2 linked regions of the Rhodovastum atsumiense genome follow. The main gene of each other region encodes a partner of the protein of the gene in region 2 in a complex. Links are inferred from orthologs where the notes say so. Each region holds a gene or a part of one and is shown on either strand. Other genes may lie near its edges. The genes, in order: tldD and NBY65_RS07475.

Region 1 (3,287 bases), 3.9 Mb from region 2 along the record:
CACCCTGGCGATGCGCCATGCCGATGTCGCGGTCGTGGTGACCAACCCCGAGGTTTCGTCGGTGCGCGACTCCGACCGCATCATCGGGCTGCTCGATTCCAAGACCGAGCGCGCCGAGCGGGGCGAGCGGATCGAAAAGCATTTGCTGCTGACCCGCTACGATCTTGGCCGCGCCGCCCGCGGGGAAATGCTCAAGACGGACGACGTGCTGGAGATCCTGTCCATCCCGCTGCTCGGCATCATCCCGGAAAGCCAGGAGGTGCTGCGTGCCTCCAACCTTGGCACGCCGGTGACCCTCAGCAGCCCGGACAGCCCGCCGGCACGGGCCTATTTCGACGCCGCGAAACGGCTGCGCGGAGAGGCGGTGCCGATGGGTGTGCCGGAGGAGAAGCGCGGCCTGGTGCAACGCTTGTTCGGGCGGAGGGTCGCGTGAACCTTTTTAATTTCCTTGGAAAGCGAGGCTCCGCGCCGGTGGCGCGGGAGCGTTTGCAGATCGTGCTCGCGCATGAGCGGGCCCTGAACGGCTCGTCGGGTGATCTGGTGCGGCTGCTGCAGGAAGAAATCCTGGCGGTGGTCGCCAAGCACATCAAGATCGAGCGCGAGATGGTGCAGATCAAGCTCGACCGGGGCGATTCGATTTCCACGCTGGAAATCGACATCCACATGCCGGCCGAGCCCGCCGTCGCGGGCTGAAACGCCTCGGGAAACGCTCATCCGGAACGGCTGGGGGCGCGCCATGCATGAATGCGGGGCAGCGCCCGGGCTTGAGCGTCTTCTTCCTCGTCACGAACGGGGCAGAAGCAGCCTGGTTTTGTTATTTTAGCAGAATAAATTAACATGCGGGACTTCGCCCCGCCCCCACCAGGGGCTCCGCCCCTGGACCGGGCCAAGGGCTTCGCCCTTGGAACCCGATTTCCTCTTCGTCAGGCCGCGGTGCCGCCCACCGTCAGTCCCTTCAGCTTCAGCGTGGGCTGTCCCACGCCCACCGGCACGCCCTGGCCGTTCTTGCCGCAGGTGCCGATGCCCGGGTCGAGAGCCATGTCGTTACCGATCATTTCGACCTTGGTCAGCGAATCCGGCCCGTTGCCGATCAGGGTGGCGCCCTTCACCGGGGTGGTGACCTTGCCGTCCTCGATCAGGTACGCCTCGGAAGCCGAGAACACGAACTTGCCCGAGGTGATGTCCACCTGGCCGCCGCCGAAATTCACCGCGTAGAGGCCGCGTTTCACCGACCGAATCATCTCTTCCGGGGTGTGCGGCCCGGACAGCATGATGGTGTTGGTCATGCGCGGCATCGGGGCATGGGCATAGGACTGGCGCCGGCCGTTGCCGGTGGCGCGCACCCCCATCAGCCGCGCGTTCAGGCGGTCCTGCATGAATTCACGCAGATACCCGTCCTCGATCAGCACGGTGCGGCTGGTTGGCGTGCCCTCGTCGTCCACGGTCAGGCTGCCGCGCCGGTCGGGCAGGGTGCCGTCGTCCACCACGGTCACGCCGGGGGCGGCGATCCGCTGCCCGAGCAGCCCGGCGAAGGCCGAGGTCTTCTTGCGGTTGAAGTCGCCTTCCAGCCCGTGGCCGATCGCTTCGTGCAGCAGGATGCCCGGCCAGCCCGGGCCGAGCACCACTTCCATCTCGCCGGCCGGCGCGGGCACGCTGTCGAGGTTGACCAGTGCCTGGCGCAGCGCCTCGTCCACGGCCGCGCGCCAGGCCTCCGCGCCGAGCACCCGGTCATAGCCGAACCGCCCGCCGCAACCGAAGCTGCCGGTCTCGCGCCGTCCGTTCTGTTCGACCACCACCGAGACGTTCATCCGCACCAGCGGCCGCAGATCGGCGACCCGGCGCCCGTCGGCGCGGATGATCTGCACCGCCTGCCAGGATCCGGACACCGAGGCCATCACCTGCTTCACCCGCGGATCGCGCCCGCGCGCGTAGGCGTCGAGTTCCGACAGCAGCGTGGTGCGCTGGCCGAAATCCATGCTGCTCAGCGGATTGGCGTCGGAGTAGAGGCGGGCGTTGCTGGCCCGCGGCGCCTCGGCGGCGGTGCCGGAATGGCCGGCGGCGACCGCGGCGACGGTGGCGGCGGCGCGCTTCAGCGCGTCCTCGGACAGTTCGCCGGAATGGGCGTAGCCGGTGGCTTCCCCCGCGACCGCCCGCAGACCGAAGCCGAGCGTGGTGTCGAAGCCGGCGCTGCGGATGCGGCCGTCATCGAGGCTGATCGACTCGGTTTCCTCGTATTCCAGGAACAGCTCACCGTCATCGCGGCCGGCCATGGCCTGCGCCACCATGCGCCCGGCCGTGTCGCGGTCCAGCGTGGCGCCTTCCCGTTCGAAGAACAGCCGGTCGGTGACGGCCAGCGGGGTGTCCAACGATATCGCATCCGCTGTCATGGCAATTCCTGCGCAAGCTGGAGGGAAGGGAGAGGAGTCAAGGCAGCGTGTCCACGCCGGGAATAACTGGCGTCATGCCGGTGGAACGGCAACGGGGTTGCTGCACCTCTTTCACGCGCGGCCTTCCTGGCGGAAGCCATCTTCGTGCAGCGGGTCGTGCGCCAGCGCGGCGGTGGGGCGAAGCCCATGCAGGGCGAGCAGGGCAGCGCTCAGTACCAGCGCGGCGACGATCTGGTGCGCGGTCCCCAGCAGCGGGGGCACCACCGCGAGCAGGGTGGCGACGCCCAGCCCGTACTGCACCGCCACCGCGATGCCAAGCGCCCACAGCCCGGCCTTTGCCAGTCCGCGCGCCCGCGTCAGGCCCCAGGCGAGCGTGCCCAGCACCGTCACCGCCGTCGCGGTCGCCAGCAGGCGATGGTTGAACTGCACCGCGGCGATGTTCTCGGTGAGGTTGCGCCAGGCCGGGCGCAGATCGCCGTAGCCGTCCGGCACGATCCGGCCATCCATCAAGGGAAAGGTGTTGTAGGTCAGCCCGGCCTTCAGCCCGGCGACGAAGCCTCCGGCGACGATGGTCACGGTCACCAGGACGCAGCAGGCGAAGACCGCCCGGCGCAGTGCCGGCGGTCCGCCCGGCAGGGACGCCGGCCGCAGCAGCGACAGCGCCGTCCACAGGATCGCCCCGTACAGCACCAGGGCCAGGGTCAGGTGCACCACCAGCCAGTACTGCGACACGGCAATGCTGTCGGGAAAGAAGCCGGAGGCGACCATGAACCAGCCGACGCCCCCCTGCAGCCCGCCAAGCATGAACAGCACCAGCAGCCGTGGCCGCAGCCGCTTGTCGATGGCGCCGCGCCACCACAGCCACAGCAGCGGCAGCAGGAAGGCCAGGCCGATCAGCCG
Region 2 (3,206 bases):
ATGCTGCGCTCGGTCGCCGCCATTCCACCGGGCCAGACGGCACGGCTGCAGCTGCGCCGCCAGGGACGCGAACTGGAGCTGCCCGTGACGGTGGGCCGGCGACCAAGCAACGAGGACTGAAAACAGATGCGAATCCTGGTGGTCGAGGACGACAAGGACGTCGCCGGCTTCGTGGTGAAGGGCCTGAAGGAAGCCGGACATATCGTCGAGCACGCCGATAACGGCCGCGACGGCCTGTTCCTGGCGGCAAGCGAGAATTTCGATGCGATCGTGCTCGACCGCATGTTGCCGGGCGGGGTGGACGGGCTGCGGCTGCTGGAAACCCTGCGCGGCCAGGGCAACGTGACGCCGGTGCTGTTCCTCTCGGCCATGGCGCAGGTGGACGACCGGGTGCGCGGCCTGAAGGCGGGCGGCGACGACTACATGACCAAGCCCTTCGCCTTCTCCGAGCTGCTCGCCCGGGTGGAGGCGCTGACGCGCCGCGGCAAGACCGAGGCGCCGCTGACCAAGCTGGCCGCCGGCGACCTGGAGATGGACCTGCTGTCGCGCACCGTCCGCCGCGCCGGGCAGAAGATCGACCTGCAGCCGCGCGAGTTCCGGCTGCTGGAATACCTGCTGCGCCACGCCGGCCAGGTGGTCACCCGCACCATGCTGCTGGAAGGCGTCTGGGACTACCATTTCGACCCACAGACCAACGTGATCGACGTGCACGTCTCCCGGCTGCGCCAGAAGGTCGACAAGCCCTTCCCGACCTCGCTGATCCATACCGTGCGCAACGCCGGCTACATGTTGCGGTCCGAGTGAGGGAACGCCGCCGCCGCCCCTCACCACGCCGGGGCATGGCGCCCATATTGCTGTCCGATCGCCTGTTCCCGTCCCCGCGCCGCCTGGCGGGGACGCATCGTCTGGGAGCCATCGCATGGACGACCTCGACCTGCTTGCCGACCTGATCGCCCGCGCCCGCAAGGCCGGGGCGGACGCGGCGGATGCGCTGCTGGTGGCCGGGACCTCGCTTGGCGTGCAGCGGCGACTCGGGCAGACCGAGCATCTCGAGCGCTCCGAAGGCCGGGACCTCGGGCTGCGGGTGTTCGTCGGCAGGCGCCAGGCCATCGTTTCCTCCACCTCCGTCGATCCCGCCGGATTCTCGCTGCTTGCCGAGCGCGCGGTGGCGATGGCGCGGGTGGTGCCGGAAGACCCCTATGCCGGCCTGCCCGATGAGAGCGTGGCCGCGCCGGACGGGGCGGTGCTCGACATGGACGACCCGACCGAGCCGGATGCCGAGGCGCTGATCGCCCGCGCTTCCGCCGCCGAGGAAGCGGCGCTGGCGGTGCCCGGCGTCACCAATTCCGAAGGGGCCGAGGCCTCCTGGGGCCGCACCAAGATCGGGCTGGTGACCTCCACCGGTTTCGCCGGCCGCTTCGCCCGCAGCAGCCATTCGGTCTCGGCGACGGTGTTGGCCGGCAGTGGCACGCACATGGAACGCGACTACGACTACGCGACCAGCGTGCACCTCGCCGACCTCGATGACCCGGTCCGCATCGGCCGCAGCGCCGGCGAGCGGGCGGTGGCGCGGCTGGATCCGCGCCGGCCGAAGACGGCGAAACTGCCCGTGATCTACGATCCGCGCGTGGCCGGCGGGCTGATCTCGCATTTCGCCGGCGCCATCAACGGCGCCTCGGTGGCGCGCGGCACCAGCTTCCTCAAGGACCGGCTCGGGCAGCGCGTGTTCGCCCCCGGCATCGTGGTGATGGACGACCCCCGCCGGGTGCGCGGCCTGCGCTCCCGCCCCTTCGACGGCGAGGGCCTGCCGACCGAGGCCCGCAAGCTCGCCGATGACGGGGTGTTGACCACCTGGCTGCTGGATACGCGCAGCGCCCGCCAGCTCGGGCTGCGCTCGACCGGACATGCCAGCCGGGGCACCGGCGGGCCGCCGAGCCCCTCGCCCACCAATCTCTACCTGCAGCCGGGCCCGCTCTCCCCGGCCGAGCTGATGGCCGACATCAAGGAAGGGCTCTACGTCACCGAGCTGATCGGCATGGGCATCAACATGGTGACCGGCGACTACAGCCGGGGCGCGGCCGGGTTCATGATCCGCGACGGCGCCCTGGCCGAGCCGGTGGCGGAAATCACCATCGCCAGCACCATGCCGGAGATGTTCCTCCACCTGACCCCGGCCAATGACCTGGTGTTCCGCCGTGGCACCGACGCCCCGACGATCCGGGTCGACGGCATGACCATGGCTGGCGCCTGACGCCGCCGCACGCGTTTCCTCTGTAACAGTACATCACGCGGCTTCCCCTTCATTACGAAGGGGCGGCCCCCTATATTCGCGTTGGTATGTCGAGGAAACGTGAGCACCCCATGCGTCGCACTTCGTCCCTGATCGCCGCCGCAGCGGCCCTGTCGCTCGCGCTTGCGCCCGGCTTCGCCTGGGCGAAGGCGGGCGGCGGTGGATCGATGGGCAGCCGTGGCAGCCGGACCTATTCGGCGCCGCCGCCCACCAACACGGCCCCCTCCACCACCATGCCGATGCAGCGCAGCATGACGCCGCAGGCCGGCCCCTCGGCGCCGTCGTCCCTGGCATCATCGCCGGCGGCCGCGCCGATGAGTGGCCGCTCGGCCTTCATGTCCGGCCTGATGGGCGGGCTGATCGGCGCCGGCATCGGCGGCCTGCTGTTCGGTGGCGGCCTGTTCGGCGGCATCAACGGCATCGGCAGCTTCTTCTGGTTCCTGGTGCAGATCGCCCTGGTCGCGCTGCTGGTGCGGTTCCTGTACCGCTGGTTCATGCGCAACCGGGCCCAGACGGCCTTCGCCGGGCCGAACCTGTTCGCCCGCGGCAACACCGACAATGCCAGCCCTGGCCCGCGGCCGATGATGGGCGGCAGCGCGGGTTCCGCCCAGGCGCAGCGGCCGGTGCAGATCACCCCGGCCGATTACCAGAACTTCGAACACTTGCTGCAGACCGTGCAGGGCGCTTGGTCGAACCACGACCTGAACGCACTGCGCGCGGTCTCCACGCCCGAGATGGCCGGCTACTTCGCCGAGCAGATCGGCGAGCAGGCCCGCCGCGGCGTGCGCAACACGGTGTCGGAGGTGCGGCTGGAACAGGGCGACCTGTCGGAAGCCTGGTCGGAAGGGGCGCGCGAATACGCCACCGTCGCCATGCGCTTCTCGATGATCGACGTGACCCGCGACGGCAGCGGCCG

The links.
Region 1: the proteins of NBY65_RS07475 (region 2) and tldD are in contact, whole or in part, in a solved structure (PDB 5NJ9), measured with the Escherichia coli proteins. The link is inferred for Rhodovastum atsumiense from one-to-one orthologs.

The regions. Positions count from the first base shown.
Region 1 is NZ_OW485601.1:5,606,704-5,609,990, forward strand. What follows is about bases 156-3,127. They hold tldD (metalloprotease TldD), read right to left. Parts: upstream 2,388-3,127; coding sequence 924-2,387; downstream 156-923. Other genes in these bases: minD (septum site-determining protein MinD), read left to right, coding at 156-433; minE (cell division topological specificity factor MinE), read left to right, coding at 430-693; NBY65_RS25280 (COX15/CtaA family protein), read right to left, coding at 2,499-3,127. In the rest of the region: more of minD, read left to right, coding at 1-155; more of NBY65_RS25280, read right to left, coding at 3,128-3,287. UniProt on the Escherichia coli protein: Metalloprotease involved in CcdA degradation. Suppresses the inhibitory activity of the carbon storage regulator (CsrA).
Region 2 is NZ_OW485601.1:1,678,794-1,681,999, forward strand. The notes cover bases 195-3,085. They hold NBY65_RS07475 (TldD/PmbA family protein), read left to right. Parts: upstream 195-919; coding sequence 920-2,251; downstream 2,252-3,085. Other genes in these bases: NBY65_RS07470 (response regulator transcription factor), read left to right, coding at 195-804; NBY65_RS07480 (TIM44-like domain-containing protein), read left to right, coding at 2,362-3,085. In the rest of the region: NBY65_RS07465 (trypsin-like peptidase domain-containing protein), read left to right, coding at 1-120; more of NBY65_RS07470, read left to right, coding at 127-194; more of NBY65_RS07480, read left to right, coding at 3,086-3,206.